DNA from 3 places in the Cupriavidus sp. CP313 genome. Region 3 is predicted to be linked to each of the others. Evidence: predicted binding sites of a transcription regulator. Region 3 holds the regulator's gene; each other region holds the start of a gene.
What was found. Region 3 encodes FNR, which switches genes on or off when oxygen is low (the NO sensors DNR and NnrR bind a similar motif). Its sites were predicted from a motif close to TTGATNNNNATCAA; they were not measured.
Positions count from the first base shown of each region.

Region 1: ACW4E8_RS02765 (universal stress protein) is a predicted target of FNR. The motif match lies at 2,187-2,200, and genes of this name have one in related genera.
Region 2: ACW4E8_RS28725 (OmpW/AlkL family protein) is a predicted target of FNR. The motif match lies at 3,415-3,428, and genes of this name have one in related genera.

Region 1 is NZ_JBSVZB010000002.1:117,231-123,797, reverse strand. Features, by position in the region: gene ACW4E8_RS02775 (DEAD/DEAH box helicase) at 1-536, shown strand, start outside; gene ACW4E8_RS02770 (serine/threonine protein kinase) at 555-1,601, shown strand; gene ACW4E8_RS02765 (universal stress protein) at 1,649-2,089, opposite strand; gene ACW4E8_RS02760 (CaiB/BaiF CoA transferase family protein) at 2,440-3,507, shown strand; gene ACW4E8_RS02755 (carboxymuconolactone decarboxylase family protein) at 3,600-4,010, shown strand; gene ACW4E8_RS02750 (LuxR C-terminal-related transcriptional regulator) at 4,174-4,800, shown strand; gene ACW4E8_RS02745 (L,D-transpeptidase family protein) at 4,885-6,477, shown strand; gene ACW4E8_RS02740 (YcbK family protein) at 6,508-6,567, shown strand, end outside.
Region 2 is NZ_JBSVZB010000025.1:78,400-84,966, reverse strand. Features, by position in the region: gene ACW4E8_RS28740 (NADPH-dependent F420 reductase) at 1-537, shown strand, start outside; gene ACW4E8_RS28735 (GNAT family N-acetyltransferase) at 563-952, opposite strand; gene ACW4E8_RS28730 (AMP nucleosidase) at 1,139-2,626, shown strand; gene ACW4E8_RS28725 (OmpW/AlkL family protein) at 2,704-3,351, opposite strand; gene leuA (2-isopropylmalate synthase) at 3,694-5,391, opposite strand; gene ACW4E8_RS28715 (hypothetical protein) at 6,036-6,567, shown strand, end outside.
Region 3 is NZ_JBSVZB010000008.1:107,145-113,711, reverse strand. Features, by position in the region: gene ccoP (cytochrome-c oxidase, cbb3-type subunit III) at 1-19, shown strand, start outside; gene ccoG (cytochrome c oxidase accessory protein CcoG) at 93-1,541, shown strand; gene ACW4E8_RS13965 (membrane protein) at 1,748-1,957, shown strand; gene ACW4E8_RS13960 (hypothetical protein) at 1,954-2,199, shown strand; gene fnr (fumarate/nitrate reduction transcriptional regulator Fnr) at 2,261-2,986, opposite strand; gene ACW4E8_RS13950 (sulfite exporter TauE/SafE family protein) at 3,065-3,823, shown strand; gene scpB (SMC-Scp complex subunit ScpB) at 4,394-5,248, shown strand; gene rluB (23S rRNA pseudouridine(2605) synthase RluB) at 5,254-6,567, shown strand, end outside.

The sequences.
Region 1 (6,567 bases), on a different contig from region 3:
CGCTGGTCTGCGTGGACGAGATTGCGCTGCTGCGCGATATCGAACGCCTGATCAAGCGCAAGCTCGAGCAGACCGCGCTGCCGGGCTTCGAGGTTGACCCGAGCATCGCCCCCGAGCCGATCCAGAAGGGCCGGCAACAGCGTGGCGGTGGTGGCCAGGGGCAAGGACAAGGCCAGGGCCGCGGACGCGCCCAGGCGCGTCCGGCCGGCAACGAAGGCGAGGGCGCCCAGCGCCAACGCCCGGCGCGCGAAGCGCAGGCTGCGCCGCGGCAAGCCCAGGGCGGCCAGCCGCGCACGCGCGCTGCCGAAGGCGGCCAGCGCGGCAACGGTGCAGCCAATGGCAACCGTGGCGGCCAGCCCGCCGGCGGCGCGCGCAATCCCGCACCGCGCCGCGATGGCCAGGAGCCGGCGCGCCAGCAACGGACCACGGCTCAACCCGCGCGCCAGCCGCACGACGCGGCACCGGCACCGGCGCGCAATCGCCGTCCGGCGCCGCAGGCCGCGCTGCTCGGCGGCAACCGCAAGCCGGCGCGCTGAGCGGGACAGGCTGACACCATGCACGCGCCCGACGCCCCGGCCGACCCCGGCGTTCCCTACGCCGGCCTGACGCCGGAGCTGATGCTGGACGCGCTGGAAGGCGCCGGCCTGCGCCCCGACGGGCGCCTGCTGGCGCTCAACAGCTATGAGAACCGCGTCTGGCAGCTGGGCATCGAAGATGCCGCGCCGGTCATCGCCAAGTTCTACCGTCCGGGCCGCTGGACCGACGCGGCCATCCTGGAAGAACACGCCTTCGTGCAGCAGCTGGCCGATGCCGAGATCCCGGCCGTGCCGGCCATGGTGCTGGCACCGGGCGAGGCCGGCACGCTGCTGCATCACGCCGGCTTCCGTTTCGCGGTATTCCCCCGCTGCGGCGGCCGCGAGCCCGCGCTGGACCGTTCCGACACGCTGACCTGGCTCGGCCGCTTTATCGGCCGCATCCACGCGCTGGGGGCGACGCAGCCCTACCAGGCGCGCCCGGCGCTGGATCTGGAAACCTTCGGCGTTGCCCCGCGCGACTGGCTGCTCGCCAGCGGCTGCATTCCCGCCGACCTGCTGCCCGCGTGGCAATCGGTGACGGACCTGGCGCTGGACGGCGTGCGCCGCTGCTATGAGCGCGCCGGCGAGGTGCGCCTGCTGCGCACCCACGGCGACTGCCATCGCGGCAACGTGCTGTGGATTGACGAGGACGATGCGCGCGGCGGCACCCATGGCGCGCCGGGCCCGCATTTCGTCGATTTCGACGACAGCCGCATGGCGCCGGCGATCCAGGACATCTGGATGCTGCTGGAGGGCGACCGCGCGTCCATGCAGGACCAGCTGGCCGATATCGTTGCCGGCTATGAAGACTTCGCCGAATTCCAGCCGCGCGAACTGTGGCTGGTGGAAGCGCTGCGCACGCTGCGGCTGCTGCACTACAGCGCCTGGCTGGCCAGCCGCTGGGCCGACCCGGCCTTTCCGGCCGCCTTCCCGTGGTTCGGCACGGCGCGCTACTGGCAGGACCGCATCCTGGAGCTGCGCGAACAGGTGGCGCTGATGGACGAAGCGCCCCTGTGGGGCGCCTGAGACCTACCGGGCGGCGCCGCCAGGGCGCCGGTATTCCGCTGCTTTGCTCAGCTCTTCTTTTCAGGCGCCTTGACCAGCAGCACCGGGCACTCGGCCTGCGCCAGCACGCGGCCCGCGACTGAACCGATCACCGCATCGAAGAACGAACCCCGGCCATGCGTGCCCATCACGATGGCCGCGGCGTCGACCGAGCGCGCACAGGCAACGATGCGCTCCGGCGCGAAGCCGTGCAGCGGGTGCCGCTCGAACGGCACCTTGGCTGCGGACAGGATGTCGCAGACCGCCGCCATGGCCTTGTCGCTGGCCTCCTTGTGCCAGTCGTCGATGGTCTCCTTGCTGACAAAGGCGCGCACCTGGCCGCTTACTTCCGGCGCCACATGCACGACATGCACGGTGAAGCCGCTCTGCAGCAGCTTGCCTTCGGCGATAAAACGGGCCGCGGCGTCGCTGAAGGCCGAGCCGTCGGTGGCGAGCACGATATTGGTCATGTTGGGAATCTCCTGGATGGGGGCTGTCGGCAGGCGGTGCGCCATGAGGCGGCACCGCCATCTGGAACCATCATGGCACCTAGTGTCCTGCCAGGACCCGATTTAGATCAAGTCGGATCGGATTTATCCGATCCCGCCGTGCGATAGCCGGCCGGCTGACGGATTCCGTCAATCCGGCTGAAGCATTTGGCCATTGCCCCGTCAACGCGGTGGCGCGTAGCATGCTCCCGAGCCCCGCGGCAGGCATTGGCACGCCCGCGCTGCCGCAGGCACGGCCCATCCCATACCAATTCAATGCAAGCTGCCCCCGGCCATGGCGCGGGCGGGCGGCGATTCCGGAGACGACGATCATGAGTGAGCGTGGCAACCTGCTGCCCCTGCGCGGTATCAAGGTAGTGGAATTCGAAGGCATCGGCCCCGGCCCGTTGTGCGGCGCGATGCTGGCCGGCCTGGGCGCCGAGGTCACGCTGGTGACCCGCCCGGTCGCGCCGGATGCCCGCCGCATCCTGCGCGGCCAGCCCGTGCCGCCTGAGATGGAGCTGGAGCACGGCAAGCGCGTGGTGCAACTGAACCTGAAGTCGCCGCAAGACGTGGCCGCCGCGCTGGACCTGGTGGCCGGCGCCGACGCGCTGATCGAAGGGCTGCGCCCGGGCGCGATGGAGCGCCTCGGCCTGGGCCCGAAGGTGTGCCATGCACGCAATCCGCGCCTGGTCTACGGCCGCATGACCGGCTGGGGCCAGACCGGCCCGCTGTCGCAGAGCGCCGGCCACGACCTTAACTACATCGCGCTGACCGGCCTCTTGTCGATGGCCGCGCGCGAAGGCTCACTGCCGATGGTGCCGCCGACCGTGGTGGGCGATGCCACCGGCGCGCTTGGCCTGGCATTCGGCATCACCAGCGCCATCCTGAGCGCGCGCGCCAGCGGCGAGGGCTGCGTGGTGGATGCAGCCATCACCGATATCGTCGCCATGCTGGGCTCGCTGGTGCAGGTGTCGCGCGCAGCCGGCACGCTGGGCGGCCCGCAACCCAGCCCCTTCCACGATTCGCCGTTCTATGACGTCTTTCCTTGTGCCGACGGCCGCGCCATCACGCTGGGCGCGCTTGAGCCGCAGTTCTACCGCGAGCTGCTCGAGCGGCTGGAACTGACCGACATCGACCCCGCCACGCAGTATGACCGCGCCCATTGGCCCGCGGTGAAGGCGCGCATTGCCGCGTGCATCGCAGGCAAGCCCAGCACCCACTGGGAGGCAGTGCTGGGCGGCACCGACGTGTGCTTTGCGCGCGTGCTGACCCTGGACGAGGCCGCGCGCCATCCGCACAACCAGGCTCGCGGCACGTATCGGCTGTACCAGCAGGGCGAGCGCGAGGTGCCGCGTTCGGCGCCGGCGCCGCGCTTCCTGCCCGCAGGCACGGAATGACCTGGGGCCGCGGCACTGATGCTGCGGCCTCTCGAATCTGCTTGATCGGTTCGGCTACCATGCGGCATCCACCCAAACCGGAGACCCATGCCATGGCCGAACCCAGCCAACCTCCCGCCTATACCCCCACGCCGGCCTTCGAGGCCGGTCTTGGCGTGCGCACCGAAGTGCTCGGCCCCGAGCACGTCAAGCGCGCGCTGGACGCCGCCGCGCAGCAGGGCGACACCAGCCTGCAGCAACTGGTGACGGAGTTCGCCTGGGGCACGGTCTGGACCCGCGACGGCCTGGACCGCAAGCAGCGCAGCCTGGCCACGGTGTCGATGCTGATTGCGCTGAACCGGCCGCAGGAGCTGGCCGGGCACCTGCGTGGCGCGCTCGCCAACGGCGTTACGCCGCAGGAACTGCGCGAGCTGATGGTGCACAGCGCGGTCTACTGCGGGTTCCCCGCGGCACTGGATGCGAGCCGCAAGCTGACTGAAGTCCTTGACGCTGCCAACGGGTAACGCCGACCGCGGCATCGGTACGAAAACAGCGCGATGCAGAAAAGTCTGACTCTGATGCAGATTTTGCCGCATCTGCGCGGCGAGGATTCGGCGCGTCAGGATCTCTCCGGCCCCTTAACCTTGGCACCAGGCCAAGCCATGCCAGTCGTTAAGGAGCCTCAAATTGCATCTCGCGCTGATCGTCGACGAACCTTCCCCGTTCCGCACCACGCTGTCCGCTGAACTCTGCGCTGAGCTGGGCGCCGGTGAAGTACTGGAAACGGATGGCATGCGGGAAGCGTTCCGGCTGGTCCGCGAGCACCGGCCGGGGCTGGTGCTGGTCGATGTCGAGCGCTTCGGCAATCCCGGCATCGACTTTGTCCGGCGCGTCTCGGCGACGCTGCCCACCGTGCCCTTGCTGGTACTGTCCGACAGCGATGCCACGCTGGCGTCGGTGCGGGCGCTGCGCGCCGGCGCCCATGGCTTTGTGGTCAAGCAGCGTGGGCTGGCCGAGGTGATGCAGGCCGTGCGCGGCGTGCTGGGCGGCTACCTGGTATTTCCCATGCATACGCTGGAGACCGTGCGCCAGATCGGCGAGCAGCGGGAATCCGGCTTTGCGCGGCTGAGCAACCGCGAAATCACCATCCTGCAATACCTGGCGCGCGGCCATTCCAACAAGTCGATCGCGGCGCAATTGCTGATCAGCAGCAAGACGGTCAGCACCCACAAGGCCAACATCATGGCCAAGCTCAATGTCGGCTCCCTGGTCGAAATGGTGGACTACGCGCGCCGGCATCAGCTGGTGTGGTGACGCGCACCCCGGGCGGCTTGCCGCACCATGCCGCCATCGCGGGTAGACTGTGGGCGTGTGTGATGAATCCGAGCTTTCCGCCCGATGCCTCCGACCCTGAATGCCGCCGCGCGCCGCCTGGGCGCTGTGGTGCTTGCCTGTGCCGCCGCGTACCTGGCCACGCCTGCGTTCGCCAATGAACCGATGTGGTTTGCGCAGGGCCGTCCGGTGCCGGCGGCCCGCCAGGCCGTCGATGCGCTGGCCGCGGCCGCGGCCGACGGCCTCGATCCGCGCGACTACGATGCCGACGCCTTGCGCCAGGCCGTGGCCCAGGCCGCCAGCGGGCCAGCATTGCCGCCGGACGCGGCCGCACGCGTGGATGCCGCGCTGAGCGCCGCGATGGAGCGGATGCTGGCAGACCTGCACGGCGGACGCGTCAACCCGCGCGCGGTCCATGCCAACTTTGCCCCGCAGGCGGAACGGCCCTTCGATGCCGCCATCTGGCTGCGCGATGCCGTCACGCAGCAGCGGCTGCCCGATGCCATCCGCCAGGCAGCGCCCACCTTCCCGCTCTATGGCACGCTGCGGGAGGCCCTGGCGCGGTACCGCGAGATCGCGAAGCAGCCGGCCTGGGGGCAGCCGCTGCCACCCTTGCCGGCGAGCAAGCTGACGCCGGGCCAGCCCTGGGCCGGTGCTGCGGCGCTGGCTGCACGCCTGGTTGCGCTGGGCGACCTGCCCGCCGGCACCCAGGTGCCGGCCCGCTACGAAGGCGCCCTGGTCGACGGCGTCAAGGCGTTCCAGTCGCGCCACGGCCTGGAGGCCGACGGCGTGATCGGCGCGGCCACGCTGGCACAACTCAACCTGCCCATTGCCAGCCGTGTGCGGCAAATCGAACTGACCATGGAGCGGCTGCGCTGGACGCCGCTGGACGGTCCGCGCATGATCGTGGTGAATGTGCCGGAGTTCATGCTGCGCGCCTATGAGATCCACGACGGCAAGCTCGACATCAAGCTCGAGATGAAGGTGATCGTCGGCAAGGCACTGGATACGCGCACGCCGCTGTTCGAGGAGGATATGCGCTACATCGAGTTCAGCCCGTACTGGAACATCCCGCCCTCGATCGCGCGCCGCGAGACCGTGCCGCACCTGCGCCGCGATCCGGCCTATTTCAACCGGCAGGGGCTGGAGTTCGTCACCGGCGACGGCAAGGCCGTGACCACGCTGTCCGAGGAAAATCTCGAAGCAGTGCTGAACGGCCGCATGCGCATCCGCCAGCGGCCGGGGCCGCTGAACGCGCTCGGCGATATCAAGTTCGTGTTTCCCAACAACGAGAACATCTACCTGCACCACACGCCCTCGCCGCAGCTGTTCAAGCGCGACCGGCGCGACTTCAGCCACGGCTGCATCCGCGTGGAAGCCCCAGTAGCATTGGCCCAGTTCGTGTTGCAGGATATGCCGGACTGGAACGAGACCCGGATCCGCGAAGCGATGACGCGTGGCAAGTCCAATACGGTGCGCCTGCAGCAGCCCTTGCCGGTGGTGCTGGCCTATGGCACGGCCATTGCGCGCGCCGATGGTCGTGTATCCTTCTTGCCTGACATTTACGGTCACGACAAATTGCTGGACAAGGCACTGCGGCAACGCAACGGACGCCCCCAGCAACCAGCTATCGCAAGCGCCTCTGGCACCACCCACTGAGGCGCCACTAGCATATTCAGAGGAAGTACCATGACTGATGCGACGCGCCAGGCACGCCGCCGCTTTCTTCATACCGCCGGAGGCCTGGCC
Region 2 (6,567 bases), on a different contig from region 3:
TCGCGGCACCCGGAGGCACTCAAGCCGCTGGTGGAAGAATTGGGTACGCTGGCGCGCGCCGGCACCGTGGCCGAGGCCATTGCGTTCTCTGACGTGCTGTTCCTGGCCACGCCCTACGGCGCGCTGCCACAGCTCAGCCGCGACCATGCCGATGCCTGGCGGGGCAAGATCGTGCTCGATGCCACCAACGCCTACGAGCACCGCGATGGCCCGATCACCGAGGAGGCCAGGCGTGACGGCATCGGCATCACCACTGCGCGCTACCTGCGCGGCGCGCGCGTGGTGCGGGCCTTCAACTTCATGGGGGCGGCACAGTTTGCCAGCGAGCATCACCGGGCGGGCGGCCTGGTGGCGGTGCCCATCGCCGGCGACGACAAGGCCGCGCTCGACGTGGCCGCGCAGCTGGTGCGCGATGCGGGATTCGAACCGGTGGTGGTGGGGCCGCTGGCGAGCGCGGATCGCTTCGCACCGGGCGGGCCGCTGTTCCGGCAGGTGGGTACGGCCGAGGAGTTCCGGCGCAAGATGGGCGCACGCTGACGCTGCGCCCGGGGGCGCTGGCGGATCAGGGCCGGCGCCGCTCCATTGCCACCATCGACGGCGTAAAGCCGAGCTGGCCGAAGAATGCGGCTTCGGAGGAACGCGCCGCGCGCAGCATCCAGGTGATGTCGGGGTCGTTGCCCACGATGTGCCGCACCAGGGCGCGGCCGATGCCGCGCCGGCGGTGGCTGGGCGCGACGGCAACCATCGACAGGAAGCCGTCGCAGACGTCGTCGCACAGCGCGCGGGCAAAGCCGACGATCTCGCCGTGCTCCACCGCCACGACCACCCGTTGGGAGTTGGCCACCAGCCGTGCGAATTTCTCCGGGCCGCCCACCCGGTGGGCCCAGCCGTTGGCGATCAGTAGTTGTCTGGCTGCCTCGATGTCGTCGGGCAACAGGTTACGGATTTCCATCGGCGGCTCTCCCAGTCAAGCGTGTACGGCCCCTCGCCGCCCCTGCCACTAGGGGCGCCGCGAGTCGAGAACGGCACGGGAACCCGTGCCGCGCAATTGGCGGAGTGTAGCGAGCGGGCGCGGGCGCGTCAATTTGGCTTCCGGCGGGGTCGGGTGCTGCTCACGCGGGCGCGCCGGCGCGGTATCATGGCCTCCATGAACGCCCCCGTCTTTTCCTCCGCTCATCCGGCCGACCAGCTTGCCGAGTTCACCGACGCGGATGCGGCGATCGCGCGCATCCGCGACATCTATGAAGCTTCGGTCGGCGCCGTGCGCGCGCGCTTCGATGCCTTCGCCAGCGGCAAGCCGCTGCCCTCGGCCGCGCATGCGTGCTATCCGTACCTGGGCATCTCGGTCAACATCGAGACCATGGTCACCGACAGCCGGCCGTCATGGGGCACGGTGGCCTACCCGGGCGTGTATGGCACCACCGTGACCCGCCCCGACCTGCTGGCGGACTACTACCGCGACCAGATCGAGCGGCTGATGCGCTATCACCGCGTGCCGGTGGTGGTGGGACTGAGCCGGCGCCCGATCCCGCTGCCGTTCGTGATCGAGGCTTCTACCACCGACATCAGCTACACCCAGGCGCGCGAGCTGGAGGCATCGTTCGTGCTGCCCGAGCTGAGCCGCATCGACGACGGCATCGCCAACGGCACCTATGAGCCGATTCCGGGCGAGGCTTGGCCGCTGTCGCTGTTCCCGGCCGAGCGCGTGGACCTGGCCCTGCAGCGGCTGTACCACTACACCGGCACGGCACCGCAGCATTTCCAGCGCTTCGTGCTGTTCACCAACTACCAGCGCTATGTCGACGAGTTTGTCGAGCTGGGCCGGGGCCTGATGGCCAGCAGCGACGGCGGCGGCTACACCCGCTTTGTCGAGCCCGGCGACGTGATGCAGGAACTGGGCGGCGCGGAGCCCGACGACGCCTCGCGCCCGCGCGCGCTGCCGCAGATGCCGGCCTATCACCTGGTGCGCGAAGACAAGCTGGGGGTGACGCTGGTCAATATCGGCGTGGGGCCGTCCAACGCCAAGACCATGACCGACCACCTGGCCGTGCTGCGCCCGCATTGCTGGCTGATGGTGGGCCACTGCGGCGGCCTGCGCCGCTCGCAGCAGCTGGGCGACTACGTGCTGGCGCACGCCTATGTGCGCGACGACCACGTGCTCGACCACGACCTGCCGCCGTGGGTGCCGGTGCCGCCGATCGCCGAGATCCAGGTGGCCCTGCAGGAGGCCGTGGCGCGCGTGACCGGGCTGTCCGGCAACGAGATGAAGACCCGCATGCGCACCGGCACGGTGGTCTCGACCGATGACCGCAACTGGGAGCTGAAGTCCAAGTCGCTGTATGCGCGCTTCAACCAGTCGCGCGCGATTGCGATCGATATGGAAAGCGCGGCGGTGGCGGCCAATGGCTTCCGGCTGCGCGTGCCGTATGGCACGTTGCTGTGCGTGTCAGACAAGCCGCTGCATGGCGAGCTCAAGCTGCGCGGCATGGCCAACGCGTTCTATCGCCAGCGCGTCAGCCAGCATATGACCATCGGGCTGGAGGCGATCCGCATCCTGCGTGAGAACGGGGTGGAGCAGCTGCATTCGCGCAAGCTGCGCAGCTTCGATGAGCCGGCGTTCCGGTAGGTCTGCACCCTCGCTCATCCGGAAAAGCAAAAGGCCGGCGCCTGATTGGCGCCGGCCTTTTGCATGGCACTGCAGGATCAGAAGCGATACCCCACACCCATGCTGAACAGCCACGGATCCAGGTTCACCTTGGATACCTTGACATCGCCGGCCTTCACATCGCTCGACAGCCAGATCTTCTTGATGTCGGCGTTCAGGAACCAGTTCTTGGTCAGCTTGTAGTCCATGCCGATCTGCAGCGCGGGACCGACGCTCCAGCTATCGAGCTGCAGCGAGTTGTTGGCGATGTCCGCGCCCCAGATACGGGTGAAGTTCAGGCCGGCGCCGACATACGGGCGGAAGGTGCCGTTGGGAATGAAGTGGTACTGCACCAGCAGCGTCGGCGGCAGATGCTTGAAGGTGCCGACCTTGTTGCCGTCCAGGTAGACGTCCTGCTTCTGCGGCACTGTCAGCACCAGTTCGGCGGCGATGTTCGGCGTGAAGAAGTAGGTGACGTCGAACTCGGGAATCCACTTGTTGTTGACCGTGATGCGGTCCGACGGGCCGACGCCGCCGACGGGGTCGGAGCTCTTGGCCATGTCGAGATAGGTGCCGCGCAGGCGCACCATCCAGTTGCCCTGTGCATCGTCCGCGGCGGCGGCAGCAGGGGTGGCGAAGGCGCCGAGCATGGCGCAGGCGGCGATGGCGGAACAGGTGACCCGGGTGCGAAGAGAGAGTGTTTTCATGAGGTTCTACTTGGTCTGGTATCAAATCCGGACCCAGTTTGGCCGAGCAGGCCGGGCTGGGCTTTGACCCAAAACAAGCAGAAGGGAACGGGGCTGGCTGCGTCGCGCAGGCGCTACAGCGAGGAAGGCGCCACGGTGCCAGCCGCGCCGTCGCTTCTAAACACATGCGGAATTATTCGTGGCGCGGTGCGATGCTGCCCCTTACGCTGTGCGAAAGATCCGAGCACGCAGGCAGCGTGTGCGGATCGGCACCGAGCATGTCGTGGGCGTCCGCAAGGGCGTCTTTCCGGGTGTGCCCCGTGGGGGCGGGGCACACCGGCTTTCTTGCCGCGGCTTGCGGTGTCAGGCCTCAGCGGCCTCTGCGGACTGCGGGGCCTGCGCCGCGCCAGAGCCGGCCTGCAGGTGCCGGTTCACGCCCGAGATCACCGCGCGCAGCGAGGCCGTGACCAGGTTGGCGTCGATGCCCGCGCCGAACCCTGTCGGCGAATCGCCCACACGCACTTCCACGTAGCAGGCCGCGCGCGCATCCGCGCCGGCGGTCATCGCATGCTCGTGGTAATCCATCACGCGTACCGGCAAGTCCAGCGCATTGACGAAGGCATCGATGGGCCCGTTGCCGGTGCCGCGCACGCTGCACGGCTTGCCGTCGCGCACCATCTGTACCTCGATCTCCGTGGCCCCGCCGCTGTCAGACACCAGCTGGTGCGATACATAGCGCAGCGGTGTCTGCTGCGCGAGGTACTCGCGCTGGAACAAACCATAAAGATCATCGGCACTCGCCTCGAGCCCGGTGTCGTCGGTCATGGCCTGCACCGCGCGGCTGAATTCGATCTGCAGGCGGCGCGGCATGTAGATGCCATGCACCTGCTCCAGCAGGTAGGCCATGCCGCCCTTGCCGGACTGGCTGTTGACGCGGATCACCGCGTCATAGCTGCGGCCCAGGTCGGCCGGGTCGATCGGCAGGTAGGGCACTTCCCAGATGCCGTCCGGCTGCTGCTGCGCAAAGCCCTTGCGGATCGCATCCTGGTGCGAGCCCGAGAACGCGGTGAACACCAGGTCGCCCACATACGGGTGGCGCGGATGCACCGGCAGCTGGTTGCAGTGCTCCACGCACTGGCGCACCGCGTCGATATCGGAGAAGTCCAGTTCGGGCGCCACGCCCTGCGTATAGAGGTTGAGCGCCAGCGTCACCAAGTCGACATTGCCGGTGCGCTCGCCGTTGCCGAACAGGCAACCTTCGACGCGGTCCGCGCCCGCCATCAGCGCCAGTTCCGCGGCGGCCACCGCGGTGCCGCGGTCGTTGTGCGGGTGCACTGACAGCGCGATGTGTTCGCGCCGTGCCAGGCGGCGGTGCATCCATTCGATCTGGTCGGCGAACACGTTGGGCGTGCTGCATTCAACCGTGGTTGGCAGGTTCAGGATCATCGGCCGGCCCGGGCCGGCCTGCCAGGCGGCAGAGACGGCGTCGCTGACTTCCAGCGAGAAGTCGAGCTCGGCCAGGCTGAAAGTCTCGGGCGAATACTCATAGGTCCATGCCGTCCCAGGCATGGCATCGGTCAGCGACTTGATCAGGCGCGTGCCCGAGACCGCGACCTCCTTGATCTCTTCACGCGAGGCGTTGAAGACGATGCGCCGCCATGCCGGCGCGATCGGGTTGTACAGGTGCACTGTGGCCCGCGCTGCGCCGCGCACGGACTCGACGGTGCGGCGGATCAGGTCTTCGCGCGATTGCGTCAGCACCACGATGTTGACGTCGTCGGGGACGCGCTGCTCTTCGATCAGCATGCGCACGAAGTCGAAATCGGTCTGCGAGGCCGCGGGGAACGCCACTTCGATTTCCTTCAGGCCGATCTTCACCAGCTGCTCGAAGAAGCGCAGCTTGCGTGCCGGGTTCATCGGCTCGATCAGGGCCTGGTTGCCGTCGCGCAGGTCAGTGCTCATCCAGCGCGGTGCGCGCGTGATGGTGCGGCCGGGCCAGCTGCGGTCAGGGATGTCGACGGTGGCGGCGGGCTGGTACTTGGTGGCGGGATTGCTGAGCATACGGGGTCTCCTTCCTCGCTAGTGGGCCAGGGAAAGTGAAAAAAGAAAAACGGAAAAAGGGTGGCGAAAGGCTGCCGAACTGCCACGGGGCACTAGGCCCGGCAACCGATCGATAGGCTTAGCAGTAGCGAGGAAGCGCGCAGGGCGCGGCCCGATGCCAGGGCAGCCAGCACGCGAGCGCGGGCAGCGATGCGGGACGCATCGGCAGCCTGGCTGAGTGTGCTGGTGTAACGGTTCATCGTGCCTGGAGGAGGAGGGCCGGGGGCCGCTCGTGGTTGGTGCGCATCCGGCAGGCGCCGGATGGCCTGCAAAGGTTAGTCGACAAGGCCGGCCCCGGTCAAGCGTGGGGGAGCGCCGGGTGCGGGCGTGGCCCGATCGGGGGACTGCCATGCGCGGGTTGCGCCAAACGGCTGGGCCCGGCTTTCGGGCGAAACCCTGCCGGTCATATTTGCCTCGCCCGAATGGCGGTGCCGCTGCGCTGAAAGGATGAACCACGCGCATGTTCTTTGCGCCGCACCTCAGTCCTCTGGCCGGTATTGCGCTGGCACCTTTGTGCCTAGGCTGGTAGCGCGGGAAAAAAACACATGACTGGGGGGAACATGATGAGACTGAGAACGTGGGCATCCTGGCTGGCAGGCTCTGCCATGACCTTGCTGTTGGCAGCGTGCGGCGGTGGCGGCGGCGGTTCGAGCACGCCCACCACGCCAAACGCAGGCGGCACCACGCCGCTGACCTATACGGTGAAGATGAGCGTGACCTCCGGCGAGGTCGGCGTCGGCCGCACTCTCACCATCAGCGCGCTGGCGGTGGACAGCAACGGCATCGACGTGTCCGGCAACACCACCTTCAACTGGACCAGTATCAACAGCGGCATTGCCACCGTGGAGCCGAGTGCCACCACGCCGGGCAGCGCCGTGGTCAAGGGCATTGCAACCGGGACGACCACCGTCCAGGTGGTGGCGAGCGTCAAGGGCGCCGACAACACGACGGTACAGCTGCCCGCGCAGTCCGCCACCATCACCGTGGTGCCGGCCTCGGCGCTGAGCTACAGCCTGTCGATCCCGAACAGCAGCCTGTCGATGAGCGACGGGCAGGCGCTGCCGGTCAAGGTATCGCTGGTCGACAGCAACGGCGCCGATGTGTCCGCCAGCGTCAACAGCTGGGCATGGTCCAGCA
Region 3 (6,567 bases):
GAGCGGAGCCGGGCAATGAACGACGACTCATGTGAGCGGGCGCTGGTGGCTCGCGGGAGAGCATGCCCATGAACGCACCCGGGACCGAAGAAATGGCCCGGGCGGCCGACCTGCAACGGTCGGCCGCTGCGCCGGGCGAGACCTCTGACGAAACGCTCTACGAGGTCCGCCGCAAGATCTACCCGCGCTCGGTGACGGGCGCCTTCTCCAGCTGGCGGGTCTGGCTGGTGATCCTGACCCAGCTGGTCTACTACGGCACGCCCTGGCTCCAATGGAATGGCCGCCAGGCCGTGCTGTTCGACCTTGGCGCGCGCAAGTTCTACATCTTCGGGCTGGTGCTGTGGCCGCAGGATGTGATCTACCTGGCGGTGCTGCTGGTGATCTCGGCGCTGGCGCTGTTCCTGTTCACGGCGATCGCGGGGCGGCTGTTCTGCGGCTATGCCTGTCCGCAGACGGTCTATACCGAGATCTTCATGTGGATCGAGCGACGGGTCGAAGGCGACCGCATCGCCCGCATCCGGCTCGATGGCGATCCGTGGAGTCTGCGCAAGTTCCGTCTCAAGGCGACCAAGCACTTCCTGTGGGTGCTGATTGCGCTCTGGACTGGCTTTACCTTCATCGGCTATTTCGCGCCGATCCGCGGGCTGGGCGGCGAGGTGCTCAGCCTGTCGCTGGGGCCGTGGCAGTCGTTCTGGATGCTGTTTTACGCGTTCGCCACCTGGGGCAATGCGGGCTTCATGCGCGAGCAGGTGTGCAAGTACATGTGCCCGTATGCGCGCTTCCAGAGCGTGATGGTGGATCGCGATACCTATGTCGTGACCTACGACGTCGGCCGCGGCGAGCCACGCGGCAGCCGATCGCGCAAGACCGACCACTATAAGGCGGGGCTTGGCGACTGTGTCAACTGCAGCATCTGCGTGCAGGTGTGCCCGACGGGCATCGATATCCGCGACGGCCTGCAGTACGAGTGCATCGGCTGCGGCGCCTGCATCGACGCCTGCAACCAGGTCATGGACAAGATGGACTATCCGCGCGGCCTGATCCGGTACACCTCGGAAAACGCGATGCGCAAGGCCTTGTCCGCGGCGGCATCGCGCAAGCGCCTGCTGCGTCCGCGCGTCATCATCTATTCCGTGATCTGGGTGGTGCTGCTGGCCGGCTTCATGGCGTCGATCGCGCTGCGCACGCCGCTGAAGGTCGACATCATCCGCGACCGTGGTGCGCTCGGCCGTGAAGTGGAAGGCCGCTGGATCGAGAACGTCTATCGCCTGCAGCTGATCAACACCACCGAAGCGCCGATGAAGATCAGCGTGCAGGCCGACAGCGACGAGCTGAAGAACCTGAAGGTGGAGTACGACAAGCAGGCCGAATCGCTGGCGCCGACGTCCAACCGGTTGCTGCCGATCCGGATCCGCGTGCCGATCGAGGCCGCGGCGCAGGGCACGCACAAGATCAACGTGACAGTGACGAGCGAAGGCACGGAGGGGGGGCATGCCGAAATCCGGCAATCCACCAGTTTCATCGTGCCGCGCGATTTGTGAGGCTAGTGTCCTGTTCCGTAAATGGCTTGCCAAAATGAAATCGTCCAGTTGGTCGTCAGGCTAGGCGCGAGGAGGCGCCATAGCCGTAGCTATGGCAACGACGAGCAACGACGCATGGCGGCCAACTGGGCGATTTCATGGCAAGGTATTTGCGGAACAGGACACTGGGCAGACGCGGACGTAGTCGTCAAGATGAAGGGGGCAAGATGAGTCAGCAAGGCAATCCGTGGTGGAAGGAGCCGTGGCCGTGGCTGTTGATGAGCGGTCCGCTGGTGGCGATGGTGGCGTGCGGCGTGACGATCTGGCTGGCATCCACGCATCCGGACATGCCGGTGCAGGGTGCAACGCGCCATGGCCTGGTGGTGGAGAAGGCCGATGCCGCGCCGCCCAAGGCTGCTGCAGCGAGGCAGCCATGAGGTTGCGCTGGCTGATGTGGGTACTCTGGCCGGCGTTCCTGATGGCTGGGTTTGCGACCGCGACGGTGTTTTCGGTGGTGGATCCCGGTGACCTGAACTTCTTCGGCCAGCCGATCGAAGCGTCCCGCGAATCGGTCTACACCATCGGCTTCCTGATGGCCTGGGTGTTCTGCGCGTTGTCCAGCGGACTGACGCTCTACACCATGCCGACGCGGCTCAGCGATACCGACGAACTGGAATGAGCGCGCTGGCGTGAGGTCTGCGCTGCCATGGCCGGATGCGGCACTGGCAGCGCTTGGCCGCCTAGCAGGAGCGGCTGTAGAGTTGCTTGATGCCGTCGATGTCCACCAGCTTGACGTGGCGCTGGCGAATCTGGATCAGGCCGGCTTCGGCAAAGCGAGAGAACAGGCGGCTGACGGTTTCGAGCTTCAGGCCCAGGTAGCTGCCGATCTCTTCGCGGCTCATGCGCATCACGAACTCGGACGCCGAATAGCCGCGCGCCGACAGGCGCTCAGAGAGGTTGATCAGGAAGGCGGCAAGGCGTTCCTCGGCGCGCATCGAGCCCAGCGTGACCAGCATCAGCTGGTCGTGCGTGATTTCCTTGCCCATCAGGCGCAGGAACTGCTGCTGCAGCGACGGCAGGTCTGCCGACAGGGTCTGCAGTTCGCCCATGCGGACCACGCAGACTTCGGTATCTTCCAGCGCGGCCGCATCGGAGGCGTGCTGCATCTCGCCCAGCCCGTCGAGACCTACAATTTCGCCAGGCAGGTGGAAGCCGGTAATCTGCGAGCGGCCGTCTTCGGTGGTGACGTGGGTCTTGAGCGTGCCAAAGCGCACGGCATAGACCGCGGTGAGCGGATCGCCCATGCGATACAGGGTTTCACCCTTGTGCACACGGATGCGTTCCTGCACCAGCGTGTCCATCTTGGCGAGGTCTTGCTGCGACATGCCGACCGGAAGGCACAGCTGCCCCATCGCACAGGTGGAGCAGCGGGGCGACATCTCGGTAATGGGAATGGAGGTGAGCAATTGGAACCTGCTAGAAATGGCAGCGTGGGCGCGATTAGGACATTTTACCGTGCGATGTGATGTGGTAGGGAGTGAGAATTGACATTTGGCGTGCTGATCAGCGTTTTTCTGCTGGCTTTGCTGGGCGGGGTCCACTGCGCCGCCATGTGCGGCGGCGTGGCGCTGGCCGTGGAGCAACGCCGCGGCGCGGCGGCGACGATCAGTTTGGTGCCCAGCCGCGCCGCCTGGCTGGGCGAGTTGCTGACTATGCACGTGGGCCGGATTTCGACCTATATGCTGCTTGGCGCCGCGCTCGGCGCGGTCGGTGCCTCGGCGTGGAAGCAGGACTACATGCCGCTGCAGCGCTGGCTGTTCGGCGCGGGCAGCGTCATGCTGCTGTGGTCGGGCTGGCGGTTGCTGCGCGGCAACATTTTTACCGTCAACTGGCTGGAGCGGCTGGCGGCGCGCGCCAGCGCAGCCGTGGCGCGGCGGCTGAATGGCCTGGCAGGTGGCTTGCCGGCCTTCATGCGGGTGCGCGGCGGCCTGGCGCGGCGCTATGGCGTGGGCCTGGCATGGGGCCTGGTGCCGTGCGGCATGGTCTATGGGGCGCTTACGCTGGCGCTGCTGGCGGGCAACGCGGCGTCCGGCGCACTCGTGATGGGCGTGTTCGGGCTCGGCACACTGCCTAACCTGCTGGTGCTTTCCGGCCTGTCGGGCTACTTGCGTACGCTGTCGCGACGTCCCGGCGTGCGCCTGGGGGCCGGCCTGGCGGTGATGGCGTTCGGCGGCCTTGGCATTGCGCGAGCGGTGCTGCTGCCACATTCGCTGGCCGAGCATGGATTCTGCCTGGTGTTCTGAGGCGCCGGCGCCGCCCGGGCAACGGATGATGGTTGCAGGCGGGGGCGGGAATGCCATACAATCGCCAACATTGCGGTATCGCGCGGTGTAATATGAGCCGCGGTAAGCAGCGGGCGAGCAGCGCCAGGCGGCCTTCATACCAGAAGGCGCGTTCAGGGCAGGGGAAGCGGAAGGTTTTCGATGCCCGTCCCGTCCCCACAGTCCATCCGGTTCAAAAGATCTGGTTCAAAAGTCCGGCTGGCACTGCGGTGTTGGCGATGCCGGCCTTGCTCCCGATACCCGTTTTTCTTGCGTCCGAGGCCTTCAGTTCGCTGACAGCGACGTCCGATATGTGCGGACGCGCTACGCAAGAGGTTCGCTGGCCGGCCCATAACGGCATGCGAACGATCTCCTGCCGGAACGACCCGGCAACTCGATGCAAAGATAGGGAAGTGCACGGCCTTGGATGCAGCAGGTATCCGGCTAGCTGCGCAATGAGATGGCGGTGGCTTTCGCACCGCTGTATCCAAAATCTCCGGTGCCCCGGATCCGTCCGGGAGCAGGTGCAAAGACAGGCTGCACACCATCAACATGAATACCCAAGAGGCGAAGATCGTCCTCGAGACGGCGCTGATCTGCGCGCAGGAACCGTTGCGCGTCAATGATCTGCGGCGGCTGTTTGACGACGACGTCGGCGCAGACACCATCCGCGTGCTGCTTGAGGAACTGCGCCAGGACTGGCGGCCGCGCGGCGTGGAACTGGTGGCCCTGGCCAGCGGCTGGCGCTTCCAGAGCCGGCCGGAAATGCGTGAATACCTCGATCGGCTGAATCCCGAAAAGCCGCCAAAATATTCGCGCGCCGTGATGGAAACACTGGCAATCATTGCCTACCGGCAGCCGGTGACCCGCGGCGATATCGAAGAAATCCGCGGCGTGACGGTCAGCACGGAAGTCGTCAAGAAGCTTGAGGACCGCAGCTGGATCGAGGTGATCGGACACCGCGACGTGCCGGGCAGGCCGGCGCTGTATGCGACCACCAAGGCATTCCTGGACGATCTTGGCCTGCGTACGTTGGATGAGCTGCCGCCGCTGGAAGATGCCCAGGCGCAGGCGCAGGCAACCCTGCTGGAACAGCAGGCCATCAATTTTGAAGACCTGGCTGCAAACAAGGCGGCCAGCGCCGACGAAGAGGCATTTGCCGACCCCGCCGCGCAGGCAGCGGATGTGGCCGAAGCATCCGTCGCAAACGAAGCCGAGACGACCGACCCGGTCGACGAAGGCGCCAATGGCTTTGACGTGCAACCGCTGCAAGCTGCAGCCGACGATGCCGCCGAGGCCGCTTCCACCGAACCAGCCGCACCCAATCCGGACGGGGCGCGGGGCGATTTGCCGGACAACGGCACCCCGCCGCACCCGAGCGAGCACGACGAGCGCGTGCCGAACTGAACAACATGCAACATCCGATAGTGAATATCTTGTCTGATTCCGTTGAGCAAGACACCCGCAATGCGGGTGCACCCGCCGACACCGGCGCCGCAGAACCCGGATCGGGCAGCGAAGCCGCGCCCCGCCGCAAGGGGCTGCGCCGCGGGCTGAGGAACCTGGTCGCATCGCGCCGCCAGGCGGCGCAGGACCGCGGCGAGGGCGCCGAAGGCGCCAGCGCCGGCGGCCAGGGCGATGCCGGTGAACCGGGCGCCGCACAGGCGGCGGGCGGCGCGCGCGGTGGCCAGCGTGGCCGCGGCAAGCGCAAGACGGGGCAGGGCGAGGGCGGCCAGAGTAGCCAGGGCGGCCAGGGCGGCCAGGGCACCAGCAAGGCAGACAAGGTGGACCGCGCTGCCAGGGCCGAAGGCACCGACAAGCCCGAGCAGCCCGGCCGCAAGCGCAAGCCGGTCCAGCGTTCAGGCAAGGCGGCAGCGCCGGGCGAGGCGCAGGGCGCCGGCGCGCGGCAGCAGGGCCGCCGCAGCAAGGATGGCGGCAAGCCGCAGACGCCCCGCAAGGGCCCGGGTGGCGGGGACAAGACCGCGGCGAGCAGCGAAGACCTGTTCCGCTTCGTGATCTCCGAGCAGTACGACACCGAAGACACCGTCATCCCGCGCACCAAGGCCAAGCCGGTGCGCGAGCTGTCGGCCGACGACGACGCGCCCAAGCTGCACAAGGTGCTGGCCGAGGGCGGGCTGGGCTCGCGCCGCGAGATGGAAGAGCTGATCCTGCAGGGCCGCGTTTCAGTCAACGGCCTGCCGGCCCATATCGGCCAGCGCATCCTGCCGGCGGACCAGGTCCGCGTGAACGGCAAGCTGATCCACCGCAAGGTGTCGAGCAAGCCGCCGCGCGTGCTGCTGTACCACAAGCCCGCCGGCGAGATCGTCAGCCAGTCCGATCCGGAAGGCCGTCCGACCGTGTTCGACAGCCTGCCGCGCATCAAGAGCGGCAAGTGGGTCGCGGTGGGCCGCCTGGACTTCAATACCGAAGGCCTGCTGATCTTCACCACCTCGGGTGACATTGCCAACCGCTTCATGCACCCGCGCTACGGCGTGGAGCGCGAGTACGCGGTGCGTACGCTGGGCGAACTGGCCGAAGCCGATCGCCAGCGCCTGCTGCACGGCATCAAGCTCGATGACGGCGAAGCCAACTTCCTGCGCATTGCCGACGGCGGTGGCGAAGGCGTCAACCAGTGGTACCACGTGGCCCTGACCGAAGGCCGCAACCGTGAAGTGCGCCGCATGTTCGAGGCGGTCGGGCTGACCGTGTCGCGCCTGATCCGCACC